DNA from 3 places in the Brevibacillus sp. NPDC058079 genome. Region 3 is predicted to be linked to each of the others. Evidence: riboswitches for the same ligand, from Rfam matches in the RefSeq annotation. Region 3 holds a riboswitch; each other region holds the start of a gene.
The links. A riboswitch is a leader RNA that binds a small molecule or an ion and turns the genes downstream of it on or off. The one in region 3 is predicted to bind S-adenosylmethionine.
Positions count from the first base shown of each region.

Region 1 (5,866 bases), on a different contig from region 3:
TGGCGCTACCTGAACCTCTAAACGGGGTAGTGTCTGCTGTAATCGTAACCCAAACAATTGTAGAACTTATTGGGGAGCTATTATATATTCGTCTTGTTCCAAATGTACTTTTACGAGAGACGAACAGAAATGCTGAAAACAAAAATGAATAGTATTCGTAGATGATTAAACTATCTACATTACGGGTGGTGTCAACTTCGTTGGTACCACCCCTTGTATGTGTGTCAGATGGGGACACCTAAGTAGCTAGAAAGTAAGATCCTCCACCAATCTTATACTCGCTATTTTGGCTTGCTCCTGCCAGCCTCACAAAAAACGGTCTTTGCCCGCGATTTTTCCATGCAGTCTGCGCCAATCCCTCCTCAGTCGGTTGGCAAAGCACTACATTTCCACCCGGAAGTTCAAATGCTTGGCAGATGGCCCCCAGTTCTTTATCGTGGAATTTTTCGCTCTTCTTCCATCCAAACCAACTTTGCCAACGTGCTGTTGCTTCTTCCAGATCTTTTACTGCATAGCCTACTGACTGGAGATGGGCTGCACCGTTCGGATGTGCGCCAATGATGCCACGATTCGTCAAATCTTCTATTCTTTCCTCATCTGTTTGCGACCATTCAATGAGAAATGGCGGTAGAAGAGCACTATCTGTATCTTCGAGGAATAACATCCGCCACCGAAGCGTCGTGCCATCATCACGCGTACGACTTCCCGCAACAGGTCCAGTAACCTGCAAACCTTGGCTTCGCAGGCGCTCTGCCCACGCATCCATCTCTTTGGTCCGAAGCGCAATCTGACCAAATCCTTCTCCCTTTGCTTCATCCTCGATACATTGACGTACGAGCGGATTATCTGATTGTCGAGCAAGCTCCTCGTGTTCAACCGCCAAAAATTCAACATAAAAAAGCCCGAAATAACTAAGGCTATTCCATGTCCCCCAAGACGCATGACGCCCTCCAGCTACCGCATGAAAACCCGCTTGGCAAAATTGTTCCGATGCTTCCTGAGGGGTTCGCTGTACAAAATGAACCAAATGATCAAAAGTTAATCGCACCTTTTTTCGCCTCTTTTCGTATTACTTATAGGATATCAAAATTCATTTATGTAAGGATAGAATGACAAGGGGGAAAAATGAAAGAGACCAGATCAAGCCGGGTAAAAGTTCGGCGCAAGCACTCACGCAGAAAATGGGCACGCGTTGGAAAGAACACGCTCCTATTTAGCGTGTTGGCCATCTTCGTCGTCGGAACCTACTACCTATTCCAAACTGTTATGGATGGAGAACATGCCAACCCGAACACGCAGCCTGCTCCTGACAATACCGTGAACCAAAAGACTTCTGTGCAGCTCACCTTTGTCGGTGACATCATGATGTCAGGGAATGTAGAGAAAACCTTACTAGCAAACAGCTATGACTACCCATACAAGCATGTAAGCTCGCTCTTTTTGCAAGATGATATCACAATTGCCAATTTGGAGACGCCGATCACCGAAACTGGTGTTGCTGCACAGAACAAGGCCTATGTCTACAAGTCGTCGCCACTTGCTGTTCCTGCCATGAAAAACGCTGGGATTGATGTGGTGAATCTCGCCAATAACCACTCGATGGATCAAGGAGCGCCGGGATTGCTGGATACCTTTGACGCTTTAGACGAAAACCGGATTGAATACGTCGGCGCAGGTAAGGATGCCAGCCGTGCCTATTCACCTGTATTCATAGAAAAGAACGGCATCAAGATCGCGATTCTCGGCTTCAGCAGGGTCATTCCCGAAACGAGCTGGTATGCAGGGCATTCCCAGCCAGGTATGGCCGCTTCCTACGATCCTTCACTAGCAGTAAAAGCGATCCAAGAAGCGAAAAACCAAGCGGATCTCGTCGTGGTGATTGCACACTGGGGCAAGGAACGCGCTGATTATCCTGTCGATCATCAAAAAGAGTTGTCTCGTGCCTACATCGATGCTGGTGCAGATTTGATTGTCGGCGGTCATCCCCACGTACTTCAAGGTTTTGAACGATACAACGACAAATGGATTGCGTACAGTCTCGGCAATTTCATTTTCACACGATCAAACGAACCCAAGACCTGGGAAACGATGGTTCTGCAAGCAAACTGTACGAAAAGCGGCGATTGTGAGCTGACGATGCTTCCGTTTCACGCAGAATTGGGACAAGCTGTACCCATGAATGAAAGCAACGGCGCTACCCTGCTAAAACGCATTGAATCCATTTCAGAGAGTGTCGACATACAAAGTGACGGGCGTATTCAACCTCGTGCAAAAGCGGTGGAGACTGCCCCCTGACAAAAGAAGCCGTGTTTCCAGGTAACTAGAAATACGGCTTTTCTTCTTATGATTCCTCTTACTTACGCAGATTCGATAATAGGGAAGCAGCGCACTTCTAAGCCAAAATCATTTTTCAATAGGAACTCGTGCTCTTCGCTGATTCCTGTCACGATCAAACCTGCGCGCAAGACGCCTCCCAAGTCGAATTGGACTTTTAGTTTATGCACGTTGACTCCTGCGTGCTGAAGGAAATGCAGGACACGATCTGGCGTAGCAGTATGACATGAGCCCTCAAGATAACATAGGACGTGTTCTACCGAGTCCACCGTGACTCCAGCTTTGTCAGCCGTTTTTTCTTTCCAAGTAGGATGCGGTGTGAATGGCTGTGTCAATAAATAGGCCAAATCCTCCACGACTGCACTTGCTGTGGGGAGCTCTCCTGCCCCTCTTCCTGTAAACAACAAGTCTCCTACGATGTTGCCGGATAGCTGGACAGCATTAAACGCGTCGTGGATTTGCGCCAACGGATGGCTCAGCGGAAGCATGGTTGGTTCAACAGATAGGCGAATTCCTTTCTCAGCTTGATAGGCCTGCGCGATCAGCTTGATCCGGTACCCGAGCTCGCTCGCAATTCGAATGTGACCTGCTGACAAATCTGCAATTCCTTTGCGAACAACATCTGCTAAAGGCAGCGATTCTCCGTACACAAGCTGTGCCAAGATATACAACTTGTACATAGCATCAAAGCCTTCCACATCCGAACGAGGGTCTGCTTCCGCATAGCCCAGCTCCTGCGCTTGCTTAAGCACCTCCTGGTAGGAGAGCTGCTCTGCCTCCATTTTCGTCAAAATGAAGTTCGTTGTTCCGTTAAGAATACCACGAACGCCTTGAATATCGTTCGTGCGTAGGAACTGCCGGAGCACGCTCAAGATCGGGATGCCCCCTGCCACACTCGCTTCATAGGCAAGATGCACTTGATGTTGATTTGCCAAATCGACTAGCTCCGTTCCTTTTTTCGCCAGGAGCTCTTTGTTGGCAGTTACCACATGGCAGCCCTTTTCGATCAAAGCACGGACGTAGTCATAGGTAGGTTCTACACCACCCATGACCTCCACCACGATATCCACATTGCTGCTCAATACATCCTCAAAGTCTGTTGTCAGTAAAGCCGGGTCGATATGAACCGCCCGCTCTTTTTCCGAGTCACGCACCAATGCCTTGACGATCTCAATTCGTTTACCCAGACGAGAAGCCAGCTTCTCCTGCTGCGAACGGATCGTTTTGATTACGCCTCCACCCACTGTTCCCAATCCCAATAATCCCACGCGTACCACTTCTGCACTCATCCTGACCACCCCATACCCCGAATTTTAGATAAAAAGAAAAGCCATCTTCGATAAGAAGAAGGCTTGTTAGCAGCTAATAATGCTCCCCCTCCTTATCTCCCAGGACGTATATGTCCTGCAGGAATTGGCACCTTGTCACAAAATATGCGTGACGGTTGCCGGGCTTCATCGGGCCAGTCCCTCCACCTCTCTGGATAAAGAAAATATGAAATTGAAAAAAACCTTCTTCGCTAAGAAGAAGGTTCATCTACTAATGGAGTAACCCGCTTCTTATCTTTCGAGACGAAACGTCTCGCAGGAATTGGCACCTTGTCGCATTATGCAACGGTTGCCGGGCTTCATCGGGCCAGACCCTCCACCTCTCTGGATAAGAACCATTTATGCTGTTGAGCTTTATTCTAAGAAATTCCAAGGCAAGCGTCAACAAAATTCTTTCTTTTCTGATTGCAATCTGAATTGGCCAGGCTTTCTCAGTTGTGGGTGAACAGGCTTTCTACCTCTTCCATACTACAGCAAGTGCAATGAAACACGCCCTCCTGGCATTCCTCAGGCAGCTCTTTTTCCTCGACATATCCGCACCATTGGCAAATAAAAAGTTGCATCATCGCACACCCTCCTCTTCTTTTATCCTGCCCAAAATAAAAAGAGCATTTTCCACTCGACCGTGACGATCGTTAGAAAATGCCAGAAAAGGAGGGACGTACTTGTCCACTCGCTGTTTTTCGCAAGCCATCTCTAACACCTCCCTATCTCCCGTAGGTCTATCAGTGTTGTCGAAACAGGCAGGTCTCCTGACTATGGGTTCATCGTCTAGCGTCGCCTTCCCCGTCTATTTTGATAGACCAGTGGCTTGTTGGACGCTGACTCCCCTCTTACAGTGGCGGGACCGTGTCGGATTTGCACCGAGCTTCCCTATTATCCTTGTGGCGAATTGGTTACGCCCTAAGGAACCTGTTTCCACCTATGGAATTGTCATTTCTTACTACTACACTCAGATTTTACCTTATTCCTCCTTGTTTTTCGAACATTGTTCGTGGGTCAGTAACCATTCCTTTCGCCACAAGTCACCCGAACAGCCTGCTAAACTCCCGTTTGCTCCTATAGGTGGTCAATGTGTGCCAGACTGTTTTCTGAAAGTCTGTCCCTTTCATCCACTGGGGAACAGAAAAAGAATGTCTCTTGCCGGAAAAATATTCGTCCAGCTGTTGCCGGCAAAAGAGGAGAGGCTCTGACCTACCCCAAATACCGATCTTTCAAAATGGCAGTGTGGTGAGCTTCATGTCCAGCAATCACATAGGCCAACGTCCTTGCAGATAGCTTGTTTCCGTTGGCAAGTCCTGTACGCAACCACGCTTCCGGAAAGATTCCGCGGACCTGTGCGATGGTGGAAGCCCGAACAGCCTTATACTCTTCCAGTAAATCAGAGAGGTCTCTTAGCTGAAAACACCCGTGTTCGACAAAAGCATTCTCATCAAAACCGACGAGGGGTGTCTGATCTCCTCTCGCGATTCTCAGTAAGCGATAGCTCATGATGCGTTCTGTATCGACAAGATGACCCAAAACCTCTTTTACCGTCCATTTGCCTAGTGCATACCGATAATCAATTTGCTCAGGCGCAAGTGACGAAAATAGCGCGACTTGCCTCTCTCCTTGTTGCGTGAGGATCGTTTGCAGATCGCCCTCTGGTACAAGCCCAATATAATAGTCAAAATAAGCAGCGTATTCATCGCGAGCTGGTCGTCTGAGCATGTATTTCCCACTCCTCGTCATTCATTTTGGTTAGACAAATTATACCACCATGCATCCCAATACGAACGAACCCGCCTGATCTTCACAGGCGGGTGACGTTCACCATTATTCGCTATGTAAGCCTTCAAACAATAGGACCCTTGCCGGGGCTGCATCCGTGCCGATCAGCTTGAGTGGTGCAGCTACCAGAAAATACTCGCCTGGCGGGACCTCTGCTAGCCGCAAGCCTTCCACGACAATGACTCCTGCTGCAAACAGCTTTTTATGTGTGGGGTGTCCTTCCTGGGCGCGTTCGATTCCAAGTGCATCGGTACCAATGCCCCGCACACCCAGCTCACTTAAATATTCTGCTCCTTCTTCAGACAGAAAAATGAATTCAAAAGAGAACGCCTCTTCAAAAGAGTTTTTCGTTTTAAACAGGACAAAATCTCCTCGCACAAGATCGAAGCTCTCCAGATCGGAGCGAGTGATCCTATCCTCTACCGCTGTGAGAT
Region 1 covers NZ_JBHVSO010000002.1:348,245-354,110, forward strand. Annotated here, with positions in the region: gene ACFVS2_RS08335 (arsenic resistance protein) at 1-152, shown strand, start outside; gene ACFVS2_RS08340 (VOC family protein) at 239-1,048, opposite strand; gene ACFVS2_RS08345 (CapA family protein) at 1,126-2,295, shown strand; gene ACFVS2_RS08350 (homoserine dehydrogenase) at 2,358-3,623, opposite strand; SAM riboswitch class I at 3,713-3,824, opposite strand; SAM riboswitch class I at 3,891-3,997, opposite strand; gene ACFVS2_RS08355 (hypothetical protein) at 4,094-4,228, opposite strand; cobalamin riboswitch at 4,388-4,593, opposite strand; gene ACFVS2_RS08360 (DinB family protein) at 4,857-5,372, opposite strand; gene ACFVS2_RS08365 (cyclase family protein) at 5,478-5,866, opposite strand, start outside.
Region 1: another riboswitch for S-adenosylmethionine. It lies ahead of ACFVS2_RS08350 (homoserine dehydrogenase); the one in region 3 lies ahead of metK (methionine adenosyltransferase).

Region 2 (5,866 bases), on a different contig from region 3:
TCCCGCAAAACAACGCCGCGACGGTTGTAAGCAGGCTTTCGCTGATAGCCCATCAACGCATTTTCCTCGACGCTTGAGAGTTTGGCCGTTCCCCACAGGTAGCGATCCTCCGGAATATGCGCCAAGCCGGCATCCCGAATGGTGGCAACTGATTTGTTCGTCACGTCGTTGCCGCCTAACCGCACCTTTCCCTCCTGTGCCGCTCGCAAGCCGCTGATCGCTTGCAGCAGCTCGGATTGACCATTCCCGGAAACACCTGCGATTCCTACGATTTCCCCGTGGTGCACGGTAAAGCTGACTTGATCAAGCAGTGTCTGCTTTTCTCGAACCGTGAGATTCTCCACCTGCAACAAAGGGCCTTTATCCAGAGGAACTCGCTCAGCTAGCTCCTGCAATTCACGTCCGACCATCAGTCTGGCTAAATCGTCCGCATTGGTTTCTGTACGGGATACCGTTCCCGTCACTTTGCCTCCGCGCAGTACCGTAATACGATCAGCTACCTCCATGACCTCCTGCAACTTATGTGTAATCAAAATGACGCTCTTGCCGCTCTCGGCCAGGTTTCGAATCGTTTGCAGCAGGTCGCGTACCTCCAGTGGGGTAAGTACAGCGGTCGGCTCGTCCAGCACGATAATATCCGCTCCCTGATACAGTACCTTCAGAATCTCGACCCGTTGCTGTTCCCCAATCGAGCAATTCGCTACCTTGGCCTGCGGCTGAATCGGAATGCGATACTGCTCACTAAGAGCCCGCACCTTGTCCTCCGCGTCATTTCTTTTGAAAAAACCCGCTTGATTCGGCTCGTATCCGATCACGATATTTTCAGTCACACTGAATTCTCCGAAGAGCATAAAGTGCTGGTGAACCATCCCGATTCCATTTCGAATCGCGTCCTCTGGTCCGCGAAAAACAACTGGCTTGCCGTTTAACACGATCTCTCCCGACGTCGGCTGCTCCATCCCGTACAGCATCCGCATCAGTGTCGTTTTGCCCGCTCCATTTTCCCCGACAATCGCGTGGACTTCTCCTGCTGCCAGTGAGAACGACACCTTGTCGTTGGCGGTAAAATCTCCGTACTTCTTGGTCATGGCCCTCATTTCCAAGCGATCGGTCATTCCCACTCCCTCATTTCTGTACGTCCTTTTATGAAAATGGAAGACCGACTACACAGCCGTAGTCGGTCACATCCATCACTGTGCACAAGCTATAAATAAACGTTCAAAAAGTTGGCTTTTCAGCACCGAGCTACCTTTTTAGAACTGGTCTGGTACTTTGCGAGTGCCAGCTACAATCTCATCGCTGATCGCTTTCACTTTATCCACCACTTCTTGTCCAATAAAAGCGTTCAGTGGCGTTTTGCTTTCGTGCGTGACATAGGTTACGCCAACACCTTTTTCTTTCAAGCCGTACGCCACAACACCTGGTTTGAACGTTCCTTCTACAAAGTTCTTCACCGTTTCATAAGCTGCCGCGTCGGTCCCTTTCAATTGGGACAGAACAATATGCTCTGGATCAATCGTGGTACGGTCAACGTCCTGACCTGCTGTGAAGAAGCCTTTTTCCTTCGCTGCTTCGAAAACGCCGAGGTCTCCTACTGCTGCTGCACCGTTAATGAAGTCAGCGCCTTTGGAAGCTTGGAGCAAAGCCAATTCCTTCGCTTTTGCCGGGTCAGTGAAGCTACCTACATAGTTGACCATCAGCTCTGCTTTTGGATTCGTCGCTTTCAAGCCCTCTTCGAAGCCAACTGTCCATTTTTTCAACTGTGGAATATCAAGAGCGACAACCATACCTACTTTGTTCGTTTTCGTTGCCAGACCTGCTGCTGCTCCCACCAGGTAAGCCGCTTCCTGCTCGCGGAAGGTAACACTACGAACGTTTGGCAAATCCACTACAGTATCAATAATCGCAAAATTACGGTCAGGATTTTCGGTAGCTACTTTTTTCAATGCATCCTCTGATGTAAAGGAAGAAGTGATGATCAAATCATAATTTTCTGCAACAGCCACGCGCAGATTCTCTTCAATCGCTCCATGGTCCGTAGATTCAATCGTTTTCACTTCTGCGCCCAGCTCTTGTGCGGCTTTCTTCGCACCCTCATCCATTTGTTGGAAGAACGGATTCACACCGATTTTCTCAGGCAAAATCAAGGCAATTCTCTTTTTGGCCGCGCCCTCTTGTCCCGCTGCTTGTCCTCCTGGCTGATCTGCAGGTGCGCTTGTGCCAGTCGAGCACCCTGTTGCCAATACTGCGAATGTCGTTAATGCCAGCAATAACTTCTTCATGATGTATCTCTCCCTATCCGAACTTTACGTTTTTCTTTATCCTATTAGGTAATGTACGGCTTTTTACCCAATTTTTCAATACTATTTACGAATATTATCTTATAAAATAAATTTATCGTTCGTTTATTACCTCCTTTTGTTTACAAATACAACAAAAAAACTCTTCCCGGAGGAAGAGTTTGCGTACGTAGCCGTTCTCTTCCTCATCTGTCAAAACCATGGTACAGGTTTTGCAGGAATTGGCACCTTTCTGTTCATGCATAGACATGATCAGTGGTTGCCGGGCATCATCGGGCCAGTCCCTCCGCCGCTCTAGATAAGGTAGGTGAATATATTTAGTTACAATGGAATTCATTCTAGCAGAACGGTTCAAAAATGCAATTCTTTTTTCTCAATTCCAAACACTTCTAAAAGTGAATCGAAGTTGAAGTTTAAAAAGTCGTCTTTTCAGCACCGAGAAATTGGCGAGAACCTGAAGAAGGAGGAGCGGAGTGTAGGAGACCTACATGAGCACCGGACTTCGAAGGTGAACGTCAATTTCGATGCCGAATCAGCTTTCAGAACTACTTCGTGATCAAAATACGACTTTTTAAACAATCTTTAACTAATTTACGTGAAAGGTTTGCTGGAGACGATGAGACAACGTATTCAGCTCGCCCAGCTCTTCCGTAATTTCACGCACTTTTTGATGCTGGTTTTCTGCTGTCGCAAACAGCTCTTCTAAGTTGGCTACGGATTCCTCGGTTACGGCTGTAATAGTCGACATCTCGATGGCAACTTCTCCGGAACGCACTTTTACCCGGTCCATGCTGGAGCTTACTTGATCAGCTGCTTCCAAGAAGGCCATCATCCCGGCACGCACTGCTTCAATGGAGGCCACTGTTTTCACGGCCAGCTCTTGGCCTTTTGCAACAGACGTTTCTCCATTGCTCATATGCTGCACCGCATTCTCACTTTCCTGATGGAGAGATTTCAGAATGTCGGTAATTTCCTGCGTAGCTGTCGCGCTTTGTTCCGCTAGCTTGCGTACCTCATCCGCTACAACAGCAAATCCACGTCCATGCTCGCCTGCACGCGCCGATTCAATCGCCGCATTCAGCGCCAAGAGATTCGTTTGTGTCGCGATCTGATTAATAGCGCCAACAATTTCTTCTACGCGATTCGCCTGTCGATTGAGCTGGTGAATCGTAGAGGCTGCTACATTGACTGCCTGCACAATTTGCTCCATCTGCGAGGACAGCTCATTCATCATCTGAACGCTTTCTGTCAGACGACGGTTGTTTTGTTGCGATTCCGATTTCATGGCGTTGGTCTGTGTTGTGACTTCCTCGATTTCCTGGTCGATGGATTGAACCTCTTCTTCGATTTTCACCGTAGAATTCGCCTGCGATTCCATACCTGTGGCGACTTCCTTGAAGGCTACCATCATTTCATCTGTATTGCGCTTCGTACCTTCCGCATGCTCATGCACATGATCGCTTGTACGATCCAGCTGCTCCGTCATTTGCTGGATGTTCAAAAGCATTTCTCCCAGACGGCGCTCTTTCTCTTCCGCTTCCTGCCTTGCGTCATCAGCTTTTCGCAAGGAGGTTTGTCCGGCGAGACACAGATACGTGACGGCTCCCATCATCATGAGAATCGTGACAATACGCATAAGCAAATTGAGCTCCGAAAAATCACCCTCGAAAATCTCGTAGGTCCCTGTGTAAAACCCAATAACCGTGACAATGATTTGGGTAATTCCCGCTGTTACGACTAGCTTCCAATCCAAATAGGCTGCCAAAAAGCCCATGACGATAAAGGCGAGGAAGGTAACCTCCTGGTAATCGGTAAAGTGATCGAAGGAAATAGCATAAAACATAAGTCCGATTGCAACCAGATAACGAATCACATGACTATCTTTGCGAATGAAATAATACGGCGAAACAATTAGAGTGACCAGCAATCCCAAGGACGTCACTTTCCAGAAGTTCACATCCACTTGGTAGGCAATGAGTCCCGCCATCCACAAATGATTCCATAGGATGAAAATCATAAAGCCTTCTTTGTCAGTCAAGGTATTGCGAATCAATTGAATCATAATTGCCCCCCTTTTCCATATTTACTTATGTATCGGATTCTTTCCCCATTATATAGCCAAACCTTTGCCAAATTTGTGAAAAAAGTAAGAACAGCCAAAAACAATTTCGAATAGGCTATTACACAACTCTTACGTACAGGAGGCAAACGGAGAAAAGTGGAACTCAATCAATTGCCAGCTACTGTGCTGACACGAACGATTAGCCGTCCGAACACCACGATTTACTATCCACAATTGGCAGGCCTAGCCAACCAACAAGCGGAAAAAGATATCAACCGGGCGATTTATCAAACAGTTCAAGGCTTAATTCACGAGCAACAACGGGTCCAGGTACCGGGAAATACAGAAATGCAAGGAAGCTACGAAATCAAGACAAACGAACGCGGTATTTTCAGTGTCGTGCTGAGCAACTACGCCTACACACCACAAATGGCTCACGGCATGACCTTCCTCGGGTCGATCACCGCAGATATCCAAACAGGCAAGCTGTATACGCTGCGTGAATTATTCAAGCCAGGAAGCGATTACGTGAAGGTGATTTCCGAAAACATCAAGCGTCAAATCAAAGAAAGAAGCATCCCCACACTCAATGGCTTTACTTCGATTAAACCCGATCAAGATTATTACCTCGCCGATAAAGCGCTGGTCATCTACTTCCAGTTGTACGAAATTACACCTTACTACGTCGGTTTCCCCATGTTCCCCATTTCGGTCTATGAACTGGAGCCGCTCATCAATGAAAAAGGACCATTGAGTATCTTGTCCGCAGATTAATCCTCCACCGTATTTTCCACCCAGGTGAGTGTCTTCTTCCATGACACTCGCCTGATTTTATTTGTGTCAGAAAATCCATTATTTCGCCATCGAATAAACGTTTACTTATATGCCCGAAACTGCTAGTATGTTATTGTACATATTTACTTAAGCAATAAAGTGTACGATATATCGGACCAGCTTTCCTGGAGGTATATACTCATGCAATATTATGGTCATCGAATTAGCCAAACCGCAAGAATATTCAGTAAATCATTAAATGGGACTATGTCTCCCATGGGATTATACAGTTCGCAATGGGGTATTATCCTTTGCTTGCATTATCGTGAATCGCTCACCCAGGTTCAATTGAGCAACTACCTGAATGTGGAAGCGCCGACGATTACCCGGACACTCACCCGATTGGAAGAGATGGGCTGGATTATTCGCTCAGAGGGTGATGACAAGCGTGAGCGCTATGTGTCCTTGTCTCCGCAAGCAGTCGAACGGTTCCCGGAATGGCTGGAAGCTGCCAAAGAGCAAGAGGAACTGGCACTCCGCGGCCTTGACGAAGCAGAACTCGCTATCTTTAACCGTGTATTGAAGAAAATGAACGATAATATGCAGCCTTCTTAACAAGTAAAAAATGACTTCGCCCAAGAGCAGTTTGGTGAAGTCATTTTTTGTTAGCCATTTTTCCTTGTGCTATGGATGATGGTGTTGAGCTCTTGTTCCAATTGAATCAGTTCAA
Region 2 covers NZ_JBHVSO010000009.1:209,987-215,852, reverse strand. Annotated here, with positions in the region: gene ACFVS2_RS24790 (ABC transporter ATP-binding protein) at 1-1,115, opposite strand, end outside; gene ACFVS2_RS24785 (BMP family lipoprotein) at 1,254-2,282, opposite strand; SAM riboswitch class I at 2,483-2,605, opposite strand; gene ACFVS2_RS24780 (methyl-accepting chemotaxis protein) at 2,887-4,362, opposite strand; gene ACFVS2_RS24775 (DUF3298 and DUF4163 domain-containing protein) at 4,519-5,136, shown strand; gene ACFVS2_RS24770 (MarR family winged helix-turn-helix transcriptional regulator) at 5,338-5,751, shown strand; gene ACFVS2_RS24765 (hypothetical protein) at 5,802-5,866, opposite strand, start outside.
Region 2: another riboswitch for S-adenosylmethionine. It lies ahead of ACFVS2_RS24785 (BMP family lipoprotein); the one in region 3 lies ahead of metK (methionine adenosyltransferase).

Region 3 (5,866 bases):
AAGGAATTGTTTTTGGTGCTGAACGGTCCGTGGGATGATCAATTGGACGAAGCGGAGCATGAGCTCTTGCAATACGCGCATGATGAAATGCCTCCAGTGGTTCGTAACGAAGTAGGTATCATTCCTTTCTTTACGCAGGTTACCAATGATGGTTACTTGGTTCTTACCTACGTTCGCAATGCGACAGACCGCAGCATTTTGCTGCAAAAGCTTCCGTTGTCTTTGGTGACGGAGGATGGAGAAGAAGTCGCGAGAAAGACTTTTGATCTGATCACATCTGGCCCAGTAATGGAAATGTCCAGCCGTCCAATGGAATTCATGTTCCGCTGGGATGAGTTTGACCGCATCCCTGAAAAAGAGGTTCCTCTGAAGCTGGCCTATATCAAGCCGAAAAAGCACGAAGTAGAAGAGAACCAAAACTTTAATTTGGGTCTGAGTGCAGATGAGTCCAAGCAATACATGAAGCAGGCAGCGGAGAAGGCTCCGATTGTAGAGGGCGAAGTAGATTTGCAAGTCCTCGACATCAAGCCAGGTGAAGATAACGGCCTGAAAGTCATCGTTGCTTTCCGTAACGGTCTGGCAAAACGTCTGGAGTTTACCGAAGTGCCGATTATCGTTCATGATAAGGATGGCGATACCGTCGCACGTGTACACTTCACCTTAGAAAACATGAAGGTTGAAGCAAATAGCCATCGTGTATGGGCATTTGATATTCCGTTCTCCTCGATTAAAAAGGAAGAGGTAAATCTGGCGGAACTGACTGCTTTTATTCCGAAAGCACAACAAAGAAAAAAAGAAAAAGCTCAGGTAACACCTGAAGTGGAAGACAATAAAGGTTTGTTACAGTAAGAAGAAAACCCTTTTTGCCCATGGTGAAAAGGGTTTTGTACTGTAATGACGTTCCAAATATTGGGTGATCAGGGTTGCATGTCTCCCTTTTCATCCGCTATGCTAGGACGAGAAGATAAATACCTGAATTCCTTTTAGACTGCTAATTGTGCAGGGGAGAGAAGGAAGGAATGTTTTGCATGAAAAAATCAGTGAACATGTCAGTAGCGACTGCGTTAAGTGTTGCGCTAGTGATGGCAAATAACCAAACGATCTATGCTGCAGCACCACCAGCATCAAATGACTACTATTTAAGTAACCAGCTTCATTTGAGTCAGATTAGAGCTCATCAAGCCTGGTCAGTTGTAAATAGTAATGAACAGATTATCATTGCGGTGTTGGACTCCGGTGCGGACTATAAGCATCCTGATTTGAAGGACAACCTTCTGCCGGGTGTGAATCTTGTCAATCCCGGGAGATCTGCCCAGGACGATAACGGACATGGAACAGAAGTAACTGGTGTACTGGCTGCTAGCGGGAATAACAGTATTGGTGTATCCGGTGTCTTGTGGAATGCCAAGATTTTGCCGATTAAAGTTTTGGCCAAAAATGGAGATACAACGGTGCAGACTCTTGCTAAGGGTATCAATACTGCCTTGGATCGTGGTGCCAAAGTCATCGTGATGTCTCTAAGCAGTATGGCCTACTCTAAGGAACTGGCGAATGCTGTGCAACGAGCGGAAATAAGCGGAGCTGTTCTGATTGCAGCTAGTGGCAATGAGAGTAGCCGTGTGGCTTATCCCGCAGCTTATCCTACGGTGTTAGCGGTAGGGGCTGTAAGGAGTAACAATGAAGTGCTGTATCAAAGCAATACAGGACCTGAGCTGAACCTAGTAGCGCCTGGTTTCAATGTTTATACGACCAAGCTTGGGGGAAAATACGGTTCTTTTAGCGGTACTTCAGCAGCGGCACCACAAGTAGCGGGTGCAGCAGCGCTCATACTAGCTCGTCATCCCAAACTAAGTCCATTTGATGTGAGACAATTGCTTTTTCAAACGGCTACGGACTTAGGGGAAAAGGGATGGGATCGGAAAACGGGCTACGGGTTGTTAAATGTCGACAAGGCAGTTCGAACGGCCTTATCCCATGACTTTTTAGAGCCAAATAATCAGACGTACTCAGCCAAAGCGTTTCCGATCGAATCGCAAATACGTGGAAATTTAGGGCCCAAAGACACGATAGACTGGCTGAAGATGGACATCCCTTACGATGGGAAGGTCAGCTTCTCAGCGTCAGTGACTTCCGGTGTTTCTTCAGCGATGGCAGCTACCTTTTACCCAGAGAATCGTCCGCCGATCACGCAGTACTTCGGGAATGGGGATACGATAACTGTCCCGGTCAAGGCGGGACGAATGAATATCCGGTTAATGCGTAACGGAGGGGTCAACAACGCTTTTACCTACGTGTTGACGAGTAAGTTTACCATCAATCCGGACCGTAACGAACCGAACGATACGCAAGAGACGGCAAGGCCGCTCGTAGGCAACGAAATCAGTGTAACAGGCAATTTCCACGATGAAGGGGATCAGGATTGGTTCTCCTACTATGTTCGTGAATACGGGCATTTGGATGTCTCCGTTAGTCCTGATAACAAGCGTTTCGATCTATTGCTGAGTATCGGTAAACAAGAGCTCGGAAAAAAGATGGTTGTATGGGACCCTAACTACGATAATGGAACGAAAGACAATCCGACAGAACGCGCCCAAAAAGAAGTGTCACCAGGCAAGTATTACATCCGTGTGAGTGAGTACAATCGCAATGCGGTGAATGGCGAATATCAGCTGGATCTGGGATACACGCCAGTAAAAAAAGATTTTAATGAGCCGAATGACACTTATCAAAAAGCGTCTCCGTTAAGCGGTGGAACAGTGATGTCAGGCACAATACCGACAGCTACTGATTCCGACTGGTTCCAATTTACTGTGAATAGTGAATCGTATGTGACGTTCCGAGCGCCGTACATTCCTGTCGATAGTGGCTTTCGTTTTGCGCTCTATAGCGATCGAAACATGAACTATGCGATCGCTTCGACGAATGAGGTAGCGGAGCTGTCTAACCGAGGAAACGATGTTATCGGTTTGCGTTTGCAACCAGGAAAATATTATGTACGCCTTAATAGCGGGACTGCGTTCAAATATGAATCGTACCGACTCACGGTGACACAGCAGAAATTGATAGCGGGCTATCGCGATATTTCGGACCACTGGGCGCGCTCAGAGATCGTCAGACTTAGCTCTCGCGATATAGTAAATGGGTTTAATGATGCGTCGTTCAAGCCGAATCAGGCAGTGACCCGTGCAGAGTTTGCCACGATGCTGCTTAAATCAATGCGTGCGACCGGTTCCAAGGTAGCGACTACCTACACAGGAAAAACGACCTTCAGGGATATGCCAAAGCGGCACTGGGCTTATCACAACCTAGGTGTAGCCTATCAATTAGGGATTTTGAAAGGGTACCCGAAGAATGAAATGAAGCCGGATCAGCCGATATCGCGTGCAGAGATGGCGGTAATGATCGCGCGGGCACGTGATGTCTTGATGTATAACCGTGGTACATCGAATTATCAGGATGTGCCAACGAGTCACTGGGCTTCTCCTGCTATTGAGGCTTTAACATCTAGAAAATGGGTCAATGGGTACGGTTCTTCCTTTAAACCGAATGGAAGGGCAACTCGCGCCGAGGTAGTGGTGGTACTTTCCAAAGCCTATCAACTATAAGTAAAAATTTTCCTATTGACATCTCTGAAAAAAACAATTATTCTATTATCCGTAATGGATACTCTTATCCAGAGCAGGCGGAGGGACTGGCCCTATGAAGCCCGGCAACCGATCTAGAGCGGTGCTAACCAGCAGAACGGACATCTGTTCTGGCCGATAAGAGGATGAAGGAAGCAAAAAACGCTCAAACCTTTTCCTCCTAAAAAATGGAAAAGGTTTTTTATTTGCGTTTACGTAGATAAAATCCTGACTCGGCTACCACACTATTTGTATGAGGTCAAAGGAGGTATTTTCTCATGGCTTTGCAAAAAGGTCGTCGTCTGTTTACATCCGAATCTGTAACTGAAGGACATCCGGATAAAATTTGTGACCAAATTTCCGACTCCATCTTGGATGCGATCCTGTCCAAAGATCCAAACGCTCGCGTAGCTTGCGAAACTTCCGTAACTACTGGTTTGGTTCTCGTAGCAGGTGAAATCACTACAAACACTTATGTGGATATCCAAAAGCTCGTTCGTGAAACCATTCGTGAAATCGGTTATGACCGTGCGAAATTCGGTTTTGACGCTGACACTTGCGGTGTTATTACTGCAATTGGCGAGCAGTCCGCTGACATTGCACTTGGTGTAGACCAAGCATTGGAAGCACGCGAAGGCAAAATGACTGACGCTGAGATCGAAGCAATTGGTGCTGGTGACCAAGGTTTGATGTTTGGTTTTGCTTGCAATGAAACACCTGAGCTGATGCCGCTTCCGATCAGCATGTCCCACCAATTGGCTCGTCGTCTGACTGAAGTACGTAAAAACGGAACACTTGCTTACCTCCGTCCTGACGGAAAAACACAAGTAACCGTTGAGTACGATGGCGACAAACCAGTTCGTATCGATACAATCGTTATTTCTACTCAACATGCTCCTGAAACAACTCTGGAGCAAATCAAGCAAGATCTGGTTGAGCAAGTAATCAAACCAGTTGTTCCAGCTGAACTGTTGGACGCTGATACCAAATACTTCATCAACCCAACTGGCCGTTTCGTAATTGGCGGACCACAAGGGGATGCTGGCTTGACTGGTCGCAAAATCATCGTAGATACTTACGGCGGTTATGCTCGTCATGGCGGCGGTGCGTTCTCAGGTAAAGATCCGACTAAAGTTGACCGTTCCGGTGCTTACGCAGCTCGTTATGTAGCGAAAAACATCGTGGCTGCTGGTCTCGCAGACAAATGCGAAGTACAAGTTGCTTACGCAATTGGTGTAGCACAACCAGTTTCCATCGCAGTAGATACTTTCGGTACAGGTACCATTTCCGAAGAAGCTCTGGTGAAATTGGTTCGCAAACACTTCGACCTGCGTCCTGCTGGTATCATCAAGCAGCTCGACCTGCGTCGTCCTATCTACAAACAAACAGCTGCATATGGCCACTTTGGACGCAATGACCTGAATGTTCCTTGGGAGCAAACAGACAAAGCAGAAGTTCTGAAGCAAGAGGCTGCTCAACTGTAATATTGCTGAATGACATAAAAAGAGCCTGGTATTGCTACTGGGCTCTTTTTCTTTTTAGGAGCAGAGTCATCCAATTATTGGGTCAATTGTTGCACAGGAATTTGTAGGACTGTGTCGAATCTCCTAGTGAGGAAGTAGAGGAGGGGTTTTTTTGCCGAACAGAAGGCTCTTCCTGATCGTGTTTCTTACTTTTTTGTTTTTTGCAGTGGCTATTGGGTTGTTAGGCGAATCTTTTCTGGAAAAAAAGAATAAACAAGAAGTGCAACCTTTTCCCCAAGTGGATACGTCTATAAGCATAAGTGAGACAAAAAATGCTGAGCCAAACGTCACACCAATTGAAGAAGCAGCGGTTCAAACGAAAAAGTGGTATAACAATCAGGTTGTGGTTTTGACGTACCATCATGTCACGGATCAATCGAATCAGCGGTATGTCATAGCTCCTGATCAATTTGCCCGACACATGAAATTTTTGCATGATAACGACCTGAATCCGATATCGTTGGATGAGTTCCTGCGATTTATGGAGACGGGTACCTTACCGACTGAGAATGCTGTTTTGATTACGTTCGACGATGGGTATGAGAGTTATTACAAAGAAGCATTTCCGATCTTACGTACATACGGCTACCCTTCAGTGAACTTCGCGATTGCGGGGCGCTTAAGAGATGTAGCTGATCGAAAACGGGAGAATATGACGCCACCACTTACGCGTCAACAGGTTAACGAAATGACTCATTCGGGACTGGTTACGATCGGGTC
Region 3 covers NZ_JBHVSO010000017.1:3,588-9,453, forward strand. Annotated here, with positions in the region: gene ACFVS2_RS30710 (SLAP domain-containing protein) at 1-849, shown strand, start outside; gene ACFVS2_RS30715 (S8 family peptidase) at 1,029-3,605, shown strand; SAM riboswitch class I at 3,667-3,768, shown strand; gene metK (methionine adenosyltransferase) at 3,902-5,107, shown strand; gene ACFVS2_RS30725 (polysaccharide deacetylase family protein) at 5,259-5,866, shown strand, end outside.